DNA from 4 places in the Gordonia sp. BP-119 genome. Region 4 is predicted to be linked to each of the others. Evidence: predicted binding sites of a transcription regulator. Region 4 holds the regulator's gene; each other region holds the start of a gene.

Region 1 (5,217 bases), on a different contig from region 4:
CGACGAGTTGGAGGCGCGCGCGCCGCAACTCACCGAATTGGTCTCGTCGCAAAACGGGATGCCGATTGCCATCGCCGGAACGCTCGAATCCGGGCTTCCCGCGACCGTGTACCGGTATTACGCCAACCTCATTCGGACCACAGAACTGGAGCAGACACGTCCAGGCGTACTCGGTGGCCGCGCCATTGTTCGGCAGTCCCCCGTCGGTGTGGTCGCCGCGATCGTGCCATGGAACTATCCAAACCTGGTCACTGCCTTGAAGGTGGCGCCTGCGTTGGCCGCTGGCTGCACCGTGGTGGTGAAGCCCAGCCCGGAAACAGTCTTGGACTCTTATGTTTTCGCAGAAGCGGTCGCCGCCGCGAACATACCCGCGGGAGTCGTCAACATCGTTCCCGGGCGGGCGAGCACTGGCTCCTACCTCGTGTCACACCGAGACGTCGACAAGGTCACGTTCACCGGATCGACCACCGTCGGCCGCCAAATCGCAAAGACCTGTGGTGAGTTACTCCGCCCAGTGACCCTCGAGCTCGGGGGAAAGTCGGCAGCGATCATCCTCGACGATGCTGACCTCACTGCGAACATCGAAGGACTGTTTCAGGCGACGTTACTGAATAACGGTCAGACCTGTGTGCTGAATGGCCGAATTCTTGTCCCTCGCAACAGGTTCGACGAGTCGCTTGAGGTCTTCGCCGGACTCGTGAATGGTGCTGTCATCGGCGATCCACTTGATCCGAGTACACAGGTCGGGCCACTGGTCACTGATGCGCACCGCAACCGGGTGGAGGCACACATCGCAAGAGCCAAGGACGACGGCGCTCGCGTTGTTGCCGGCGGCGGTCGGCCGGCCCACCTCGATCGTGGTTGGTATGTACAACCCACCCTCTTCTCGGATGTTGATCCGTCGAGTCCCCTTGCGCAAGAAGAAGTGTTCGGACCGGTACTCGCTCTGATGCCATACGACGACGTCGGTCAGGCGGTTCAGATCGCTAACGATTCGGCATACGGGTTGGCCGGCACCGTGTGGACCGCAGATGAGGCTCACGGTATCCAGATCGCCGAGCAGATCGAATCTGGCACGGTAGGTGTCAACTACTACATGCTCGACCCGGTTGCGCCATTCGGCGGTATCAAAGCGAGCGGTTTGGGGCGCGAACTCGGCCCCGAAGGCCTCGCGGCATGCATGCGAACCCACACGACATATCTGTCGACCAGCGCGTAGCCACCCCGTGTGTCGTTCCTGCCGCAGTGCCCACCGGGCAGGAACGACACACGGACTGAGGGGAGGTTCCTGACATCACGGAGAGACATGACGGCTGGCGCTACGGGGACAAAGTCATCGTGCGCGCACGGCACGCAGCGGCGGTGCCAGCGTTTGGCTATGTGATCGGCAAACCCGACCGTTTGGGATCTATCCCTGTTCGCCTGGATGACGGATCCGCATGCTGGTATCACGCGGATGCACTCGTCCGGCTAGCAAGATGGTGAACCGTATTAGGATGCCTGACGATATTTTTGAGGACATTCTCTACTTTATTTTCAAGGCGCACTCGCGCGCGGTGCCGGCGCCGGGCTCCGACTTCGTCTCGCCCCGGACCTACACCAGCCATATAGGTGCGCCCGGAACCATCGGCGTCGAAATAGGTTGCCCTGCCCTGACCAAACGATCCGTCATTCACGGCGGAGACAGACCCGTTTCGATACGCCCATGGCCGGTGGCCGTTTCTCCGGCGCAGTTCCAGTGAAGCCCGTCGATGACGACGAAGACACTGCGAGCAGAGGCACGAAGCAGCCTGATCCGGCCACCGGAAGGGGTGTTGTTAGCGACTAGCGAGGTTGCGTGCATCGGTCGGGCCGCCGCGCCGCGGGTCGGTGTGGTCGAACGGTTCGGTGTGGTCGAGGTCGATCTGCCAGACCGGGGCGTTGCAGCCGGGGAAGGTGCAGCACAGTTCGCCGGCACGCACCAGGGCCTGGAGCTTCTTCGACGGGGTGTACCGCGTTGTCGAACTGTCCGCCTCGGGAGGCGATACCGGTGGCGCGTCGGGCGCGGCGGGGTTCGGTGCGGGATGGATGTAGGTGCGTCGGGCTTCGGCGAGCAGCTGCCGGGCGGTGTCGGCGTCGAGGATGCCGTGGCGGTCGAGGAATGCGGGGTCGTTGTCTAGACCGATCAGGGTCGACAGGTTGACCACGATGTGAAAGGTCGCGCGCGGCGCCGGCGATGACGACGGCGACGCGTCCGGACCCGGAGGGTCGGCGACAACCGTGTCGCTGTCCGGGGTGTCGGTGTCATCGTTCCCGGAGTGGCGCGCGGGTGCCTCAGTCGTGTGGTCGGCGGTGTCCACTGTCGCTGCGTCGACGTCGCCGGTGGTGTTGGCTTCAATGTCCATTGCGGCAGGTCGGCAGTCGTCGCATTCGCACGCGATAGAAGCTTCGCCCCGCGCGAGCGCTTTCAGAGCATCGACTCGGCGGTTGGCCAACTTTCGAGGGTCACCGGCGTGGACCGCGGTGGCCATCGCCGTCAGGCGGGCGTCGAACTCGGCGGAATCAGCAGTGGGCAGCGTGCCGGAGATCCGGGACTGCCCGGGTGTGAACCGGTCGGGGGTGACGGTCACCTTGCGGTCGGATTTCACTCGCTCCTTGCGTCGGCGGATCGCGTCGGGTGCCCACTTGGCGACGATGGAATCGACCATGGCGGTGAACCGGGCCGTGGACATCGGTGCGCGGGCGAAGATCGCCTCGGCGAGATGGGCGTCGACGGTCTGCATCTCTTCGTCGTCGGTGATGAGGTCGGTGCGTTTGAGGGCGATGAGGAAGCGGCGCTTGTCGATTCGACCGCACGCGAGTGCGTGTCCGGTGAAGGAGAGTCGGTAGCGCAGTGCGTCGCCGGCTTCGATGAGATCTTTCGCCTCGGCCGGCGTCACGGTGAGGGTGGCACCGACTTCGGCGATGGCCTGTTCGAGACCGTTGGGCCCGAACTGCTCGTAGGGATTCTCACCAGCGGCCACCCGCGCGGACAGGTGCTCGAAGGCTTCGATGGAGTCGAGTTCGCCGCTGTGCGTCTCGGCGCGCCGCTGCGCGTAGTCCATCTCGCGTTCGTCGTGAATGAGGCTGGCAACGACCATCATTCGATGCGCCGACGCTGCCGCCAAACCCGCGCAGTGGTTGAGGACCTCGACGAGTTCGGCAGCGGAGAGTTCATGGTCGGGACGAAAGCGCGGCTCGACCGACTCCTGTGATGGGTCCACAGATGTAGTGGACCCGGCCCCCGCCCCCGATGACATACCTCCACGATACTCGAATATATGTTCGAGTCAAGGGTGTATTTGTTTCTCCTTCGAATATCCGATGATGCAACCACGACGCACCGACAGGTCATCCTCAGATCGAGGTCAGCGATGTCCGCGTGGCAGGCCGATGCGGATCAGGCGTGGGTCCTGCGTGATCTCGCGTACCTCGAATGTCGGGTCGATCTCCTCCGCCACCCGATCGACGATCAGAGAACCGTTGCTGTCGAACCCGATTCGGTGGTGAGTCAACCTGGTCGTGAACTTCCAGACGGCCATCGCTTCGACCTCAGTGGTGACCGAGTCTTCGCATCGGACACAGTCGAGTGCTGCGTCACTGTCCGGATCGTCGGCGTGTTCGTCGCATGGCTCCCAGTCCGAGGTGACGAGGTATCCGGGGTCCCACAGGGAGCCCTCCGTCGGCGGCCATTCCACCGAGTACCACTCGCCGGCAGCGATTCCGTACGTTCCGATGGCCTCGTCGAGCACGGCCTTGCGGTCGGCTTCGGTCCATTCGATCCGGGGTGGAATCGCCACGTCCTCGATGGGGTCGATTCCGGCGTAGTCGGCGGGATCGCCGAGCAGTTCGGTATCGGTGGCCTCGTGCTGCGTTGCCCGACCGACGGATTCATGTGTGTCGAGCACTGCGGCCTCGGCTGTCGCAGCGTCGATATCCGCTGCCAGGTAGGCGGCGGAGTTCATCCGCTCATGAACCGCTCTCGCCGGGATCCGCGAGACGAGTTCGTCGACCACCGCTTGCTCGGCGTCGTAGAGCGCTCCGGATGCCAAGCGGAGTGCCGTCTTCCCAACCGGCACAGAGATTCCCGATGTCCGGCAGTCCCACAACTCGGCGGCGATCCGATCGCGCCGGTCGACCAACTCCCACGCGAGAGCTCTGGCTGATTCGCCGGATGTCGAGTGTGGGATCAGCGACTGCTCCTGCAACTCGGCGATGATCCGAGTGAACCGATCGGAGCCTTCGCCGGACGAGTCGATCCAGTGATCGTTCGTGAACGTGCCCAACGCGGCACCTCCTCCCTGACGTTCTGTCTCGGTCGTCCATTCCTACGCCGAGAACCTACTCGGGGCCAGTGACATCAATCGTGGGGTGACTCGTCGCAATCGGACGGCGATCGTTGTGGTGGATGTCGGTGCCGCGTCGCATTCTGGTGACGGAAGCCGACAGGTCAACTCGGCCGAACCGAGAGGAGGCGACATGGTGAACTCGAAAGCCCTCGCAGAATTCATTGATTCGGCCGAGGCCGGCGCTCGCGCGGGCATCGTGCGCGAGACCGGAGAGATGTGCCGTTCCCATCGACACCGCCATTCATCGTCTGCGATCGACTCGATGAGCCCACTGACGGGCGTGGATTTCGAGGGGCCCGCGGAGGCCGAGCGAGGCGTCGCCTGATGGCGCCCGAACCCGTCCGACTCCCCGCCGCGATGGCGTCCCCGGCAGTCGGCTGCACTGTGAACGCCGGCTGGTATCCGCTCTTGGTTCGCCTCCATCGCCGGCTCTCAGCCGTCACCGACGACTTCACCTACGCGCAGATCAAAGAGAAGTTCGGGGTTTTGCGCTGCTACCTCAATTACGGAAACTCGGTCGACGATTTCACGTGGAGCCTTTGCGAGCTCCTGGTCGACGCGACAACCGACGAGTCGAGCACCGTATGCGAATTCTGCGGCGACCGAGGAGAAACCCGGTACGACCTTTCCTGGATCAAGACGACCTGCGGAGATTGCTGACCGTAACGTTCGGCGGTGAGCAAGACCTGGGTCATCTGAAGCGGCGCGCAGATCGCCGAATGGACGAAGATCGCCCCGGGTACGACGAATGGTCGTGTGCTGACTCCGCGTCTCAGCCGATCCCGCGCGACAGCATTTGCCCGACAACCAGACCGAGTGCACCCTCGGCAAACCTCGAGACCGGCCCGAC
Region 2 (5,217 bases), on a different contig from region 4:
CGGTCAGACGACCGTCTTCGAGGACCTGCAGCAGGGTGTTGTAGATCTCCGAGTGGGCCTTCTCGATCTCGTCGAACAGCACCACCGAGAACGGCTTGCGGCGCACCTTCTCGGTGAGCTGCCCGCCCTCTTCGTAGCCGACGTACCCGGGAGGGGCACCGAACAGACGCGACGCGGTGAAGCGGTCGTGGAACTCGCCCATGTCGATCTGGATCAGGGCGTCGTCCTCGCCGAAGAGGAAGTTCGCCAGCGCCTTGGAGAGCTCGGTCTTACCGACACCGGACGGACCGGCGAAGATGAACGAGCCCGACGGCCGCTTCGGATCCTTCAGGCCGGCACGGGTACGACGGATCGCCTTCGAGACCGCCTTGACTGCGTCCTCCTGCCCGATGATCCGCTTGTGCAGCTCCTCCTCCATGCGGAGCAGACGCGTGGTCTCCTCCTCGGTGAGCTTGAACACCGGGATGCCGGTCCAGTTGCCGAGGACCTCGGCGATCTGCTCGTCGTCGACCTCGGCCACGACGTCCATGTCACCGCTGCGCCACTGCTTCTCGCGCTCGGCGCGCTCGGCGACCAGCTGCTTCTCCTTGTCGCGGAGGCTGGCGGCCTTCTCGAAGTCCTGAGCGTCGATCGCGCTTTCTTTCTCCTTGCGCGCATCGGCGATGCGGTCGTCGAACTCACGCAGGTCTGGCGGCGCGGTCATCCGGCGGATGCGCATGCGCGCGCCGGCCTCGTCGATGAGGTCGATCGCCTTGTCCGGCAGGAACCGGTCGTTGATGTAGCGGTCGGCCAGCGTGGCGGCGGCGACCAGCGCGCCGTCGGTGATCGAGACGCGGTGGTGCGACTCGTACCGGTCGCGCAGGCCCTTGAGGATCTCGATGGTGTGCTCGACAGACGGCTCGCCCACCTGCACGGGCTGGAAGCGACGCTCGAGTGCGGCGTCCTTCTCGATGTACTTGCGGTACTCGTCGAGGGTCGTCGCGCCGATGGTCTGCAACTCGCCGCGGGCCAGCTTCGGCTTGAGGATGCTGGCGGCGTCGATGGCGCCCTCGGCGGCACCTGCGCCGACGAGCGTGTGCAACTCGTCGATGAACAGGATGATGTCGCCGCGGGTGTTGATCTCCTTGAGCACCTTCTTGAGGCGTTCCTCGAAGTCACCGCGGTAGCGGCTGCCCGCGACCAGCGAACCGAGGTCGAGGGTGTAGAGCTGCTTGTCCTTGAGGGTCTCGGGGACCTTGCCGTTGACGATGGCCTGAGCCAGGCCCTCGACGACGGCGGTCTTGCCGACGCCGGGCTCACCGATCAGCACCGGGTTGTTCTTGGTGCGGCGGCTGAGCACCTGCATGACCCGCTCGATTTCCTTCTCCCGGCCGATGACCGGGTCGAGCTTGCCCTCGGAGGCCGCGGCGGTCAGGTTACGACCGAACTGGTCGAGGACCAGCGAGGTCGACGGGGTGCCGGACTCGCTGCTGCGACCGCCGGTGCCCGCCTCCTGCGGCTCCTTGCCCTGGTATCCGCTGAGGAGCTGGATGACCTGCTGGCGGACCCGGTTGAGGTCGGCGCCGAGCTTCACCAGCACCTGGGCAGCGACGCCCTCGCCCTCGCGGATCAGGCCGAGCAGGATGTGCTCGGTACCGATGTAGTTGTGGCCGAGCTGCAGGGCCTCGCGCAGCGAGAGCTCCAGCACCTTCTTGGCACGCGGGGTGAACGGGATGTGTCCCGACGGCGCCTGCTGACCCTGGCCGATGATCTCCTCGACCTGGCTGCGAACCCCTTCGAGCGAGATCCCGAGCGACTCGAGCGCCTTGGCCGCCACGCCCTCGCCCTCGTGGATGAGGCCGAGGAGGATGTGCTCGGTACCGATGTAGTTGTGGTTGAGCATGCGCGCTTCTTCTTGGGCCAGAACCACAACCCGACGCGCGCGGTCGGTGAACCGTTCGAACATTGTTCTCCCTCACATTGCTAGCGCCCCGGCCGCCGCGGAGACCACCTCGGAGGTCCCGGAGGACAACCGGTGCGGATAGACGACGACCAGCCTGCTTCCACTCTAGAGGTCGTCTGGGGTGCACCTGCAGTTAACGCCTGCGCAGAGTGCATGGATCCCCCGTTGCGGCGGGGATGTGCCCAGTACAACTGCGCAGGCCGGGGCTGTGTTCCCCGCCGTCTACGCCGAGAGCGAACGGGCCGCCGACGGCCCGGGATGCGCCCCCACCGGGCGCTGGGACCCGCGACGCGGCGCCCGCGTTGTGCCCGACAGCAGCCGGGTATCGCGGAAACCGCCGGCCGACGAGACCACAGGAGGCGAATGGGGACCACCCGGGCCGCTGCCGGGCCTCGGTAGATCTGGCCCTCGCTTGACTGCGACCGTCGCACACCAACGAGCAGCAGGGTGCATCCGGGTACGGCCCGGTACACGGCGAGCACGGCCACGACACGCGGCGGACGCCTATCACACGACACCGACAAGATGTAGGCGCTCAGTTCTGTTGCACGACAACATTTTTGGTATTGACGGCGACCGATGGCCGTGTACACTCGAACGTACATTCGCAGCAACGGTACTCGGGGGAGGTGACCATGTCTGACGAAACCACCACGGCGCAACCACGTGCCGTCGAGCTGGTGGCCGACCTCCACCGCATCCTCGACGAACTACAGACCGTGGACCTGGCGCCGTGCACCGATACCGAGTTGGCCGATCTGGCGGCCGACACCGAGAAAGCGATCGCCCGGCTGACCGTGGCCGGTGACCGGCAGATCGATCAGGTCGAGGCCCGCGACCTCCCCCGCAAGGCAGGCTGCAGGACACTCATGCAGTTCATGACCCACCGGCTGCGGGTGTCCAACCCGGTGCGGCGCCGAATACAGATGGATGCCACCTCCCACCGGACCAGCCTGGGCGGCGACATTCTGGAGCCCGAACACCCCACGCTGGCCGAGGCGTTCGCTGTGGGAGCTGTTGGCTCCGGGCACGTGCAGGCCACCCTGGATGTCCTCGACCGCATCCCGGTAGCCGTCGACCACGACATCAAGGTCGCCGCCGAACGACAGATGGCCGAGATCGCCGTCGACCACACGCCTGCTGACATCACCCAACTCGGTGCCCGGCTGCTCGCTCACCTCGACCCCGACGGCACCCTCGCCGACGATTCGGACCAGAAACGGCGCCGCGGCCTGTGGATCGGCCGGCAACGCGCCGATGGCACCGCCACCATCTCCGGCACCCTAACTCCCGAACTCCACGCCCGGCTGACGATGATGTTCGCCGTCTGGGGCAAACCCGGACTCAACAACCCCGACGACCCACAGTCGCCCTGCGGACCGGCCGGCACCGCCGACCCCGACACCCTGACAGCCGCCGCCGACCGCGACGGCCGCACCCCCGCCCAGACCAATCACGACGCCCTCGACGCCGCACTGGCCGCCAAATTTGCTGACGGCACTCTCGGCACCACGCATCGTGGGCTGCCGATGCAGCTGATCATCAAAGCCGACCTCGCTGATCTGATTCGTGAAGCCGGCCTCGCGACCACCGCCACCGGCACCCTGCTGCCCATCCCGGACCTGATCGCAATGGCCGCCGACATCCAACCGTGGTTGGCGATCTTCAAAGACCACACCACCGTGCCGCTGCACTTCGGTAGGGGGAAACGTCTCGCCACGCGCGAACAACGCCTCGTCTCGTTCGCCCGCCCCGACGGCGAAGTGTGCTCGGCACCCGGGTGTGATCAGCCCGCCACCCACGTCGACATGCATCACGCCCAGAAGGACTGGGCCAAGGGTGGTCTCACCGACATCGACGACCTCGCCCCGGCGTGCCCACGCCACAACCGCATGGTCGGCGACAAGCCCGGGCAGTACACCACCCGCATCGTCCGGTCCGGGCCCGACGAAGGTCGCTGCATGTGGCGGTTGAATGCTGAACCCGGGGCGCCACCCAACCCCGAACGCCTCAACCGTCGACCCGACATACCCAGGCGGTTCGCACAACATCTGAACACCGTGCGCGACGAGATCCACGGACCACCAACCCGGCCCGGCGATCAACCACGCCCAGACGGCCACACCCACGACGACGCACGCCGCTCATGGGCGACGATCAGCCACGTCATCGACGTCCGACCACCCCGACCCGGCCGACGACAGGTCCGCCCCTCCCTCGTCGAAGCACACCTGATGGAGCTACTCGCCACCCACTGAACCGGGTAGAACAACTCACACGGATCCGTCCAAACGGTCCGCCCCATCGGCGATCGGACTAGCGTCGTGGTCCATGAGTGATGACGCCGCTCGACCGTCCACGTCGGTCCATGCCGAGACCAAGACCGGCGAGCGGCGATTGCCCACGCGCCGGGTCAATCTGACCGTCTTCATAGCCTCGGCTGTCATCGTGGTCGCCTTCGCCGTCTGGGCGCTGGCGGCACCGGCAGCGGCCGAGTCGACGATCAACGACGTACGCGACTTCATCACCCGCTGGTTCGGCTGGTGGTACTTCATCCTCGCCACCGCCATCGTTGGTCTCGTGGTGTTCCTCGGCCTCAGCAAGTACGGGCGCTACCGGCTCGGACCGGAGGAATCGCGTCCGGAGTACAGCCTCTTCACCTGGACGTCGATGCTGTTCGCCGCGGGCATCGGCATCGATCTGATGTTCTTCTCGGTCGCCGAACCCGTGACCCACTTCCTCAACCCGCCGACCGGGGCCGGGGAGACCAACGAAGCGGCACGTGAGGCGGTCACCTGGACGGTCTTCCACTACGGCGTGACCGGCTGGGCGATGTACGCGCTCATGGGTGGCGCACTCGCGTATTTCGCCTTCCGGCACAATCTCCCGCTGACGATCCGGGCAGCGCTCTACCCGATCTTCGGCAAACGTGTCGAAGGCCGCTGGGGCGACGCGATCGACGTCGCGGCCGTCCTCGGCACCATCTTCGGCATCGCCACCTCACTGGGGATCGGGGTCGTCCAGCTCAACTTCGGGCTGAACGAGATCTTCGGGATCGAGCAGGGCAAGGCGGCCCAGATCGGCCTGATCGTCCTGGCTGTGGTGATCGCGACCGCGTCTGCGACCTCTGGTGTCGACAGGGGCATTCGACGCCTCTCCGAGATCAACGTCATCCTGGCCATCTGCCTGCTCATATACATCACGGTCGCCAAAGACGCGGACTTCCTGCTCAACGGGCTCGTCCAGAACGCGGGCGACTATGTGTCCACATTTGC
Region 3 (5,217 bases), on a different contig from region 4:
CGGTCCCCGCCGGCACCCGACTGGCCATCGTCGGGCCCAACGGTTCCGGCAAGACCACCCTGCTGCGCACGCTGTGCGGTCTCGAACGACCAGTCGCCGGCACCGTCGAGGTGAACGGAGACGACCTCCACCACATCCCCTCCCGACGCCGCGCCATGTCGATGGCGGTGGTCGGCCAGGAGGAACAGCCCTCCGCTGAGCTGACGGTCGCCGAGGCGGTCGGCCTCGGCCGGACCCCGTACCGGTCGGCCTGGTCCACCGGGAGTTCCGACGACAAGACGGTGGTCGATCGCGCGTTGATCCAGGTCGGGCTCGACGGCTGGGGCACCCGCTCGTGCACCCAGCTGTCCGGCGGCGAACGGCACCGCGTCGTCCTCGCCCGCGCGCTCGCTCAGCAGACCCCGATCCTGGTGCTCGACGAACCCACCAATCACCTGGACGCCGCCTGGCGACTACGCCTGATGGAGGTTCTCGACGAGCTCGACGCCACCGTGGTCGCGGCGATGCACGACCTCGACCTCGTGTTGCGTCACTTCGACTCCGTCGCAGTGGTTTCCGACGGCGGTGTCATCGTGCACGGGCCACCGGTCGAGGTGCTGACGCCGGCTCTGCTGGCCGACGTCTTCGAGGTGTCCGGCACCGTCGTCGACCATCCATCGACGGGCCTGCCCCATCTGCTCCTGAACACTCCCACCACCACACCCGCCCCCAGCACTCTGACGAAAGACATCCCGTGAGAGGACATCCTTTGACCATACGTACGTCCCGAGTCCACCCGACCGTCGCCATCGTGGCGGCGGCTCTGACGCTGGGAACTGCCACCGCCTGCGGTGCCGACAGCACTGTGGCGTCGGAAAGCACTGTCACCGTATCGAATTGCGGAGCCGACGTCGCTTACCCGCAACCCCTCGACCGGTTGTTCGTCAACGACGGCGGCATGATCGCGATCGCACTCGCCGCGGGTGCCCGTGACAACATGGTGGCGGTCAGCGCGCTCGCCCGGGACAAGGACGTCCTGCGGCTGGAGTACGGACCCCAGGTCGACACGCTGAACGAGGTCGCGACCGAACGTCCCACCCTCGAGAACATCGTCGCGGCGAAACCCCAAGTGCTGTATGCCGGATACAACTACGGCATGAGCGAGTCGCGCGGGATCACACCCGAGATTCTCGCCGGACACGGCATCGACGTGTACCAGTTGTCCGAGGCGTGCCGGCAGACCGAGGGCGAGGCGCAGCGCGGCACCATGGACCCGTGGGTCGCGCTCGACACCGATCTGCGCAACATCGGCACCCTCACCGGCAATCCCGAGCAGGGCGCCGCCGCGGCCGACGAGGTGGCCGACCGCCTCGAGAAGCTGCGCGCCGCACCACAACCCGCCGCGAAACCGACGGTCTTCGTCTTCGACAGCGTCTCGGACACCATCTTCTCCTCCGGATCCTTCGGCGGCCCGCAGGGCATCATCGACGCCGCGGGCGCGCGCAACGCGACCGAGGACATCGAGGACACCTGGACCGCCGTGAGCTGGGAACGCCTCACCACCGCGGACCCCGACGTCATCGTGTTCGTCGACTATCCCGGCCAGTCGGTCGACGAGAAGATCGCCGCCCTGCGTTCTAATCCGGCGAGCCGGAACCTGAAGGCCGTGCGCGAGAACCGCTTCGTGAACCTGCCGTACGCGATGTGGGTGTCGAGCCCACTCAACATCGACGCCGCCGAGATCATGCGCGGCGTTCTCGAGAACCACGGCCTCGCACCGGAATCCGGTATCACCCCTTCCCTGGATGTCGCGCAATTGGACCTCGGGGGCAACAACTGGCTGGAGTGAGTCGCGGGACGCCCCGTTGAACACGTGGGGCCGCGGCGATTGTCGCGCCGCCGCCCATGGGAATCCAGTGCACCCACCGTCGAAGTTCGCAACACCTGACTGCGTTCGCACCCCTACCATGAGGCACCGACAAGTTCGAGCCGACGAATACCGTTGCACAACATGGCTTTTTGGGATTGCCATCCGGCCACGCGGGTGTACACTCGAACGTACATTCGCAGCAACGGTTCTTCGGGGGAGGTGACCGTCATGCCCAGCACCACACCACTCGCCGACCACGGCGCGCCCGTGTCCCGCGCGGCCGAACTCGTCGCCGAACTCCACGCGAACCTCGACGAACTACAGACCGTCGACTTGTCCTCGTGCACCGACGAAGAACTGATCGACGTCGCCGCGGAGACCGAACGCGCCATCGCGCGTCTGACCGTTGCCGGTGACCGGCAGATCGATCAGGTCGAGGCCCGCGACCTACCCCGCAAGGCCGGCTGCCGAACCCTCATGCAGTTCATGACACACCGGCTACGAGTCTCGAACCCGATGCGCCGCCGTAAGCAGATGGACGCCACCGCCCACCGCACCAGCCTCGGCGGCGAGGTCCTCCCACCCGAATACCCCTGCCTCGCCGAAGCTTTCGCACAAGGAACAGTCGGCACCGCGCACGTGCAGGCCACCCTCGACGTCCTCGACCGCATCCCGGTCGCCGTCGACCACGACATCAAGGTCGCCGCTGAACGACAGATGGCCGAGATCGCCACCGACCACACCCCGGCCGACATCACCCAACTCGGCTCGCGGCTGCTTGCCCACCTCGACCCCGACGGCACCCTGGCCGATGACACCGACCAGAAACGACGCCGCGGCCTGTGGATCGGACGGCAACGCGCCGACGGCACCGCCAAAATATCGGGCACCCTGACACCCGCACTCGCCGCCCGACTCACCATGATGTTCGCCGTGTGGGGCAAACCCGGACTCAACAACCCCGACGACCCACAGTCGCCCCAAGGCCCGGCCGGCACCGCCGACCCCGAAGCCCTGGCCACCGCAGCCGACCGCGACGGCCGCACCCTCGCCCAGACCAATCACGACGCACTCGACGCCGCACTCGCCGCCGGATTCGCCGACGGAACACTCGGCACCTCGCACCGCGGCCTGCCCGTGCAACTGATCATCAAAGCCGACCTCGGCGACCTCATCCGCGAAGCCGGACTCGCGACCACCGCCACCGGAACCCTGCTGCCCATCCGGGACCTGATCGCGATGGCCGGTGACGTCCAGCCATGGTTGGCGATCTTCAAAGACGCCACCACCGTCCCCCTGCACTTCGGGCGCGGCAGACGTCTGGCCACCCGCGAACAACGCCTCGTCTCCTTCGCCCGCCCCGACGGGGAAGTGTGTTCGGCACCCGGCTGCGATCAGCCCGCCACCCAGGTCGAACTCCACCACGCCCACAAAGATTGGGCCAAAGGCGGACTCACCGACATCGACGACCTCGCCCCCGCCTGCCCGCGACACAACCGCATGGTCGGCGACCAACCCGGCCAATACACCACCCGCATCGCCCGATCCGGACCCGACGAAGGCCGCTGCCTCTGGCGATTGAACGCCGAACCCGGCGTACCACCCAATCCCGAACACCTCAACCGCCGACCCGACATACCCCGGCGGTTCGCACAACACCTGAACACCGTGCGCAACGAGATCCACAGACCTGCCACCAGGTCCGGCGACCAGTCGCGCCCGAACCGGTCGCGCCCCGACGCCGTCGGCTACGGCGACCGCGGCCGGCGCCTCGAACTCGCTTATCGCGAACTGGTCCATCCGCGAACACCGCCGGAGCACCTCACCACCCCACCGCTGACCCCGGTCGAAGCAGCACTCGCACGCATACTCGCTGACCACGCGTGATTGCACACGACACGAGGGGCCCGGCATCGGAATGCCGGGCCCCTCGTGGGTGTCAGTGCGCCTGATCAGATCAGGCCTGCGGTGCCTCCGCGAAGTTGCGGGTGACCGCCGGGTCGACCGGGATGCCCGGGCCCGTCGTCGTGGAGACGGTGACCTTCTTGATGTAGCGGCCCTTGGCGGCCGACGGCTTGGCGCGCATGATCTCGTCGTAGGCAGCGCCGTAGTTCTCGGCCAGCTTGGCCGGGTCGAACGAGGCCTTGCCGATGACGAAGTGCAGGTTCGCAGCCTTGTCGACGCGGAAGTTGATCTTGCCGCCCTTGATGTCGTTGACGGCCTTGGTGACGTCGGTGGTCACGGTGCCCGTCTTCGGGTTCGGCATCAGGCCGCGGGGTCCGAGGACACGCGCGATACGGCCGACCTTGGCCATCTGATCCGGGGTGGCGATCGCGGCGTCGAAGTCCAGCCAACCGCCCTGGATGCGCTCGATCAGATCCTCGGCGCCGACCTCGTCGGCACCGGCGGCGGTGGCCTCGGCGGCCTTGTCGCCGGCGGCGAACACGATCACGCGGGCAGTCTTACCGGTGCCGTGCGGCAGATTGACGGTGCCTCGAACCATCTGGTCTGCCTTACGGGGGTCGACGCCCAGCCGGATCGCGACCTCGACGGTCGCGTCGGTGTTCTTCGACGACGTGTCCTTGGCCAGTTCCACAGCCTCCAGCGGGCTGTACAGCTTGGTCTTGTCGACCTTCTCGGCCGCGGCCGCGTAGGCCTTGCTCTTCTTGCTCATTGCTCTGTTCCTTCTCCGCCGTCAGTCGGCGGGGTGTGTGGTGCGGGCCGAGCCGGCCCTCCCACGGTGATGATGAGGTCTGTCAGCCTTCGACGGTGATGCCCATGGACCGAGCAGTACCGGCGATGATCTTCGCGGCCTGGTCGATGTCATTGGCGTTCAGGTCTTCGGCCTTGGTCTTGGCGATCTCACGGACCTGGTCCATGCTCACCTTGCCGACCTTGTTGGTGTGGGGCTCGCCGGAGCCCTTCTGGAGGCCGGCGGCCTTCAGCAGGAGCTTCGCAGCCGGCGGGGTCTTCAACTTGAAGTCGAAGGAGCGATCTTCGTACACGAAGATCTCGACCGGGATGACGTTGCCGCGCTGCGACTCGGTCGCCGCGTTGTACGCCTTGCAGAACTCCATGATGTTCACGCCGTGCTGACCGAGCGCCGGACCCACGGGCGGGGCCGGGTTGGCCTGGCCTGCCGAGATCTGGAGCTTGATGATCCCGGCGAGCTTCTTCTTCTTGGGAGGCATCTTCTGTTCCTTGCTTGTTTCCTTGCGAATTCACGCCCGCTGGAGACGTGAAAGTTCTGGGTTGGTGGTCCGGCCCTAGATCTTCTCGACCTGGTTGAACCCGAGCTCGACTGGCGTCTCGCGACCGAAGATCGACACGAGGACCTTGACCTTGCGCTGCTCGGCGTTGACCTCGCT
Region 4 (5,217 bases):
CAGCAGACCGGAACGCCCGCGGCGCCGAAGACGGTGTCGCGCACCCTGTATCGGACCTGGACCGCAGACGGGATCGGCTCGCTCGCCGAGCAGACCACGGTCGATGTCGCGGGGCAGCGGCTGACCCGGTACCCGACGATCGACGTGGTCTCCGATGCGAAGGGCCACGCGCGGGGCGTCGTCGTCGTCGATGCGGCGAGCCCCGAGACACGAGACCGCCTCCTGCGACGAGGGATCGTCGCCCTCCTCGACCTCGCGATACCTCCGCTGCACAAGCGGATCGCCGGCTCGCTGAGTCCGGTCGACCGACTCGCCCTGAGCCAGAGCCCGTACTCGACCATCGAGGCACTGCTCGCCGACTGCACCCGCCGGGCGACCCGGGACACGGTCGCCGACATCGACGACGCAGAGCTCGCCGCGGTTCGCTCACCGCAGTCCTTCTCGGCGCTGCTCGAACAGATCCGGCCACGGGTCGCCGCGGCCGCACCGGACTACTTCTCGCTGGCCGTCGCGGCCCTCGAACGGATGGCCCCGCTGCGGGCGGCGATCGACCGGCACGCCGGTTCGCTGGCTGCCGACGACGTCGCCGAACAGGTCGCCCACCTCGTGTTCGACGGATTCGTGGCGGCCACCGCGCGACGCCACCTGGAGAATCTGCCGCGCTATCTCGACGGCGCGCAGGCACGTCTGGAGGCACTACCCGCATCCGCGGCACGCGACCTGGCCGGGGTGGCCGCCGTCGATCGCGTCGTCGAACGGTGGACCCAGCGTCTCGAACAGGTACCCGAGCACCGGCGGGCGGCGGTCGACGACGAAGCACAGTGGCTCGTCGAGGAGTTGCGCGTGGGGCTGTTCGCCCAGCGTCTCGGTACCGCGTTCCCGGTGTCGGAGAAACGGGTCCTACGAGCTCTGGACCGACTCGGCTGACACGGGTTCGGCGAGCGCGCTCCCGGAACCCGATGCCGCCTTCAGGTCGTCGATCTCACGCTGGAAGTCCTCCACCGAGTCGAACGACCGGTACACCGAGGCGAAACGCAGATACGCCACCTCGTCGAGATCGCGGAGCGGGCCCAGGATGGCGAGTCCGACCTCGTTGCTGGGGATCTCGGCCGATCCACTGGCGCGCACCGTGTCCTCGACCTGCTGGGCGAGTTGCGCGAGTGCGTCCTCGGCGACGTGGCGGCCCTGACAGGCTCGCCGCACGCCGCGCATGACCTTCTCCCGGCTGAACGGTTCGGTCACGCCGTTGCGTTTGACCACCGCGAGCACGGCGCTCTCCACGGTCGAGAACCGGCGACCGCACTCCACACAGGAGCGACGGCGGCGGATGGCCTGCCCTTCATCTGCGACACGCGAGTCGATGACCTTGGTGTCGTCGTTCTTGCAGAAGGGGCAGCGCATCGTGTCCTCACGCAGGTCGCGGGACGCTGGAACGCACCCGAAGCGTGCGCCCCGCCGCTTGTCGGCCGGCCCCTGTGACATCGAGGATACCGTCCGGCCTCAGCGGTACCGGGGGGTGAGCAGGGGCTGGCCCACCTGCAGCGCGCTCGAGCCGAGATCGTTCATCGCGACGATCTCGTCGATCACGACCTCGCGCGGCATCTCGGGTGCCACCCGGCCGGCGATCGAGCTGAGCGAGTCCCCCGAGCGCACATGGACGACCTCGGCACTCACGACGGACGGGGTCAGCGAGTCCGAGTAGTTCTGGCCGACGACACCGAACACCCACACGACGAACGCCAGCCCGACGCCGGCGAGGAGCGCGACCGCGGTGCGGCGGCGACGGAACACCGCCGCGTCGGGTCCGACCGGGCCACGCCCGCGCACCCCGACCGGAGAGCCACAGTGGGTGCCGCCGACCCGCGGGGTCACCGGCGACGCACCCCGCGGTCGGGTGCCGGCCGGCCGGTTGTCTACCGGGCGGCCGCCGTCGGACAGCGGGGCGCGCGTCCGGACCCCATCGGCGCGGTCGGTGGGGGGCCGGACAGCGTCGGGACGGTCGGTGCGGACGGGAGCGACGAGAGTGGCGGTGCGCATGGTGCCCTCCGGTGTTCGGGTGTCTGGGATCGTGCGGGGTGTGACGGTCGGTGTTCGAACATCGATCAGATGTTCGATGCACTGATGTTCGAATTTGTAGCACGACGTCCCGACAAAGTCTCGCGACACATCGAACAAATGTTTGAGGTGCCGGTCGCACTCGGCTAGGCTCGGACCCGGTGCAAGCCATCTACCAGCACGTTCCGAAGACGAGAGGAACCGAACATGAGTGACACCGGCGATAGGCGCGGCCGAGCGCAGGGCGCCGACGACGAGGCCCCGTTCGACGCCGCCGCCGCCGAGGCCTCACTCACCCCGCGACAGGCCGGGGTCCTGGAGGTGATCCGCCGCTCGGTGCGCGAGCGCGGTTATCCGCCGAGCATCCGGGAGATCGGCGACGAGGTCGGCCTGGCCTCGACGTCGTCGGTGGCCCATCAGTTGCGGACGCTGGAACGCAAGGGGCTGCTCAAGCGCGACGCGAACCGTCCCCGTGCGGTCAACATCGCCCCGAGTGACACCCCGTCGCCGGACACCCCGTCGGCCGGTCAGCTGCCCGAGCCGACCTTCGTGCCGGTTCTCGGCCGTATCGCGGCCGGCGGTCCGATCCTGGCCGAGGAGGCCGTCGAGGACGTCTTCCCGCTGCCCCGTGAGCTGGTCGGCGAGGGATCGCTCTTCCTGTTGCGCGTCGTCGGCGAGTCGATGATCGACGCCGCGATCTGCGACGGCGACTGGGTCGTGGTCCGGCAGCAGAACGTCGCCGACAACGGCGACATCGTCGCGGCCATGATCGACGGCGAGGCCACCGTGAAGACCTTCAAGCGTCAGGGCCCCAACGTCTGGCTCATGCCGCACAACGAACTGTTCGATCCGATCCCGGGCAACGATGCCGTCATCCTCGGCAAGGTCGTCACCGTGATGCGGCGAGTCTGACCTCTCCACCGACCGAACCGTCGAGCACCGCCGCGGCAGCCTCGCGCGCCGCGGCGGGATCCGAGGTGGCCAGGGCGGCCTCGGCGGCGGCCCGGCAGTCCGGTGCGGACACCTCGCCGAGCCGGGCCCCCACGGCCGCGGCAGCAGCCGGCGCGCTGGACAGCGAGGTGACCCCGAGACCGACGAGCACGCAGGCGAGGTTCGGATCGGCGGCGGCCTCGCCGCACACCCCGACCGGCTTTCCCTGACGTGCGCCCGCTTCCGCGACACCCGCGATGAGGCTCAACACCGCCGGTTGCCACGGGTCGGTCAGTCCGGCGAGATCGGCCGACATCCGGTCGGCCGCCATCGTGTACTGGGTCAGATCGTTGGTGCCGATGGACACGAAGTCCACCTCGGCGAGGACGGCTTCGCCCAGGATCGCCGCCGCGGGCACCTCGATCATCACCCCGGCGACCAGACCACGGCCGCGGACCTCGGCGGCGAACGTGCGCGCCTCCGCCGGCGAGGCGATCATCGGCGCCATGACCCACGGCGCGACGGCCGACCCCGACGCGGCCTGCGCGATCGCGTCGAGCTGATGCGCGCGGATCTCGGGGTGCGCCAGCGCGATCCGATCGCCCCGCACGCCGAGCGCTGGGTTCGATTCGTCGGGATGGGTCACGAACCGGAGCGGTTTGTCGGACCCGGCGTCGAGGGTGCGGATGACCACCTTCTGCCCGTCGAACGCATCGAGCACCTCCCGGTAGATCGCGGCCTGCTCGTCCACCGACGGTTCGTCGGCACGCTCGAGGAACGCGAGTTCGGTGCGGAAGAGCCCGACGCCCTCGACGGGGTACCCGGCCGCGGCGCGTGCCGACGACCCGTCGGCGACGTTGGCGAGCACCGCCACGGCCACCCCGTCGGCGGTCTGCCCCGGACCGGTCCAGCCGGCGACGAGTGCGGCATGACGCCGATCCTCGTCGACGCGAGCCCGGGCCGCCTCGACATCGGGCTCCACCTCGATCCGCCCGGTGCTGCCGTCGACGAGAACGGTTGTGCCGGGCTCGATCTCATCCAGGTCGGCCACCGCCACCACGCACGGGATCCCCAGCTGGCGCGCGATGATCGCGGTGTGGCTGGTCGGTCCGCCGAGGCGGGTGACGAGGGCGATGGTGCTCGTGGGGTCGAGGCCCGCGGTGTCGGCGGGCGCGAGGTCGTCGGCGAGCAGGACCGACGGCACCTCCGGGGTGGGCACACCGGGTTCGGGTAGGCCGAGCAGTTCGGCGAGGACCCGGTCGCGCACGTCGTTGAGATCGGTGACCCGCTCGGCCATCAGTCCGCCGAGTTTGGTGAACACCGCCGCGAACTGTTCGGTGGCCGCGACGGCAGCGGCCTCGGCGGGAGCGCCCTTGCCGATGAGCGCGGTCGCGGCACCGATCCAGCCGCGGTCCTCGGCCAGGCCCGCCGTCGCGGCGAGCACCTCGGCCGTCACCCCGGTGTTCTGCGACGCGCGCGTGCGCAGCCGCGCGGCGACGGCGCCGGACGCGGTGGCGAAGCGCGTGACCTCGTCGGCGCGCCGTTCCTCGGCGATCTCCACACCGACGCCGAGCTTCTCCGGCGAGTGGTCGGGTCGCTCGCCCGGCCACAGCGCGGGACCGTGGGCCAACCCGCCGACCACCGGGGTTCCCGTCAGGATCTGCGCCATCGTCTTGCCTCTCACTCGACTATCGATGTGACCACCGTTACAAAAAGTGCTTGACTTGTCAACACAAACAGGCGTAAACACAATTACTACAACATCCAATCCCACACGCCTCAACAAGCGGGGTGGTCGAAACCGGAGATCGGAGCCGTGTGTACGCCGAGGAGAGACAACAGGCGATCGTCGACGAGGTGCGCCTCGCGGGGCGGGCATCCGTGGCCGCGCTCGCCGAGAAATTCGACGTCACCAGCGAGACCGTCCGACGCGATCTCGCGGTACTGGAACGCGCCGGACATCTCCAGCGGGTCCACGGCGGCGCCGTACGCGCCGAGATCATGCGCACCCTCGGCGAGCTCGGGATCGACGAACGGGAGTCGAGCCAGATCGAGCAGAAGACCGCGATCGGCCGCGCGGCCATCCGGTTCCTGCCGCCCGACGGCGGTTCGGTGCTCTTCGACGCCGGCACCACCACCTACCGTGCGGCCGAGGCGACCGCACCCGATCGGAGGCTCACCCTGTTCACCAACAGCCTGCCCATCGCCGGCCTGCTCGCGGGCACCCATCCC

What was found. The regulator LexA, encoded in region 4, represses DNA repair genes until DNA is damaged. The targets are predictions, from matches to a motif close to CGAACANNTGTTCG.
Region 1: JW364_RS01420 (DUF222 domain-containing protein) is a predicted target of LexA. The motif match lies at 3,293-3,306, and genes of this name have one in related genera.
Region 2: JW364_RS07870 (HNH endonuclease signature motif containing protein) is a predicted target of LexA. The motif match lies at 2,537-2,550, and genes of this name have one in related genera.
Region 3: JW364_RS08900 (HNH endonuclease signature motif containing protein) is a predicted target of LexA. The motif match lies at 2,033-2,046, and genes of this name have one in related genera.

What each region holds. Positions count from the first base shown of each region.
Region 1 covers NZ_JAFFZF010000002.1:19,669-24,885, reverse strand. The annotation lists gene JW364_RS01430 (aldehyde dehydrogenase) at 1-1,219, shown strand, start outside; gene JW364_RS01425 (hypothetical protein) at 1,497-1,742, shown strand; gene JW364_RS01420 (DUF222 domain-containing protein) at 1,818-3,278, opposite strand; gene JW364_RS01415 (hypothetical protein) at 3,387-4,304, opposite strand; gene JW364_RS01410 (hypothetical protein) at 4,498-4,692, shown strand; gene JW364_RS01405 (hypothetical protein) at 4,692-5,027, shown strand; gene JW364_RS01400 (GNAT family N-acetyltransferase) at 5,140-5,217, opposite strand, start outside.
Region 2 covers NZ_JAFFZF010000009.1:76,201-81,417, reverse strand. The annotation lists gene JW364_RS07875 (ATP-dependent Clp protease ATP-binding subunit) at 1-1,945, opposite strand, end outside; gene JW364_RS07870 (HNH endonuclease signature motif containing protein) at 2,578-4,200, shown strand; gene betT (choline BCCT transporter BetT) at 4,274-5,217, shown strand, end outside.
Region 3 covers NZ_JAFFZF010000011.1:28,468-33,684, forward strand. The annotation lists gene JW364_RS08890 (ABC transporter ATP-binding protein) at 1-737, shown strand, start outside; gene JW364_RS08895 (ABC transporter substrate-binding protein) at 749-1,828, shown strand; gene JW364_RS08900 (HNH endonuclease signature motif containing protein) at 2,078-3,736, shown strand; gene rplA (50S ribosomal protein L1) at 3,807-4,523, opposite strand; gene rplK (50S ribosomal protein L11) at 4,606-5,040, opposite strand; gene nusG (transcription termination/antitermination protein NusG) at 5,116-5,217, opposite strand, start outside.
Region 4 covers NZ_JAFFZF010000028.1:42,413-47,629, forward strand. The annotation lists gene hrpA (ATP-dependent RNA helicase HrpA) at 1-927, shown strand, start outside; gene nrdR (transcriptional regulator NrdR) at 901-1,401, opposite strand; gene JW364_RS16170 (LysM peptidoglycan-binding domain-containing protein) at 1,501-2,037, opposite strand; gene lexA (transcriptional repressor LexA) at 2,263-2,967, shown strand; gene JW364_RS16180 (phosphoenolpyruvate--protein phosphotransferase) at 2,945-4,654, opposite strand; gene JW364_RS16185 (DeoR/GlpR family DNA-binding transcription regulator) at 4,804-5,217, shown strand, end outside.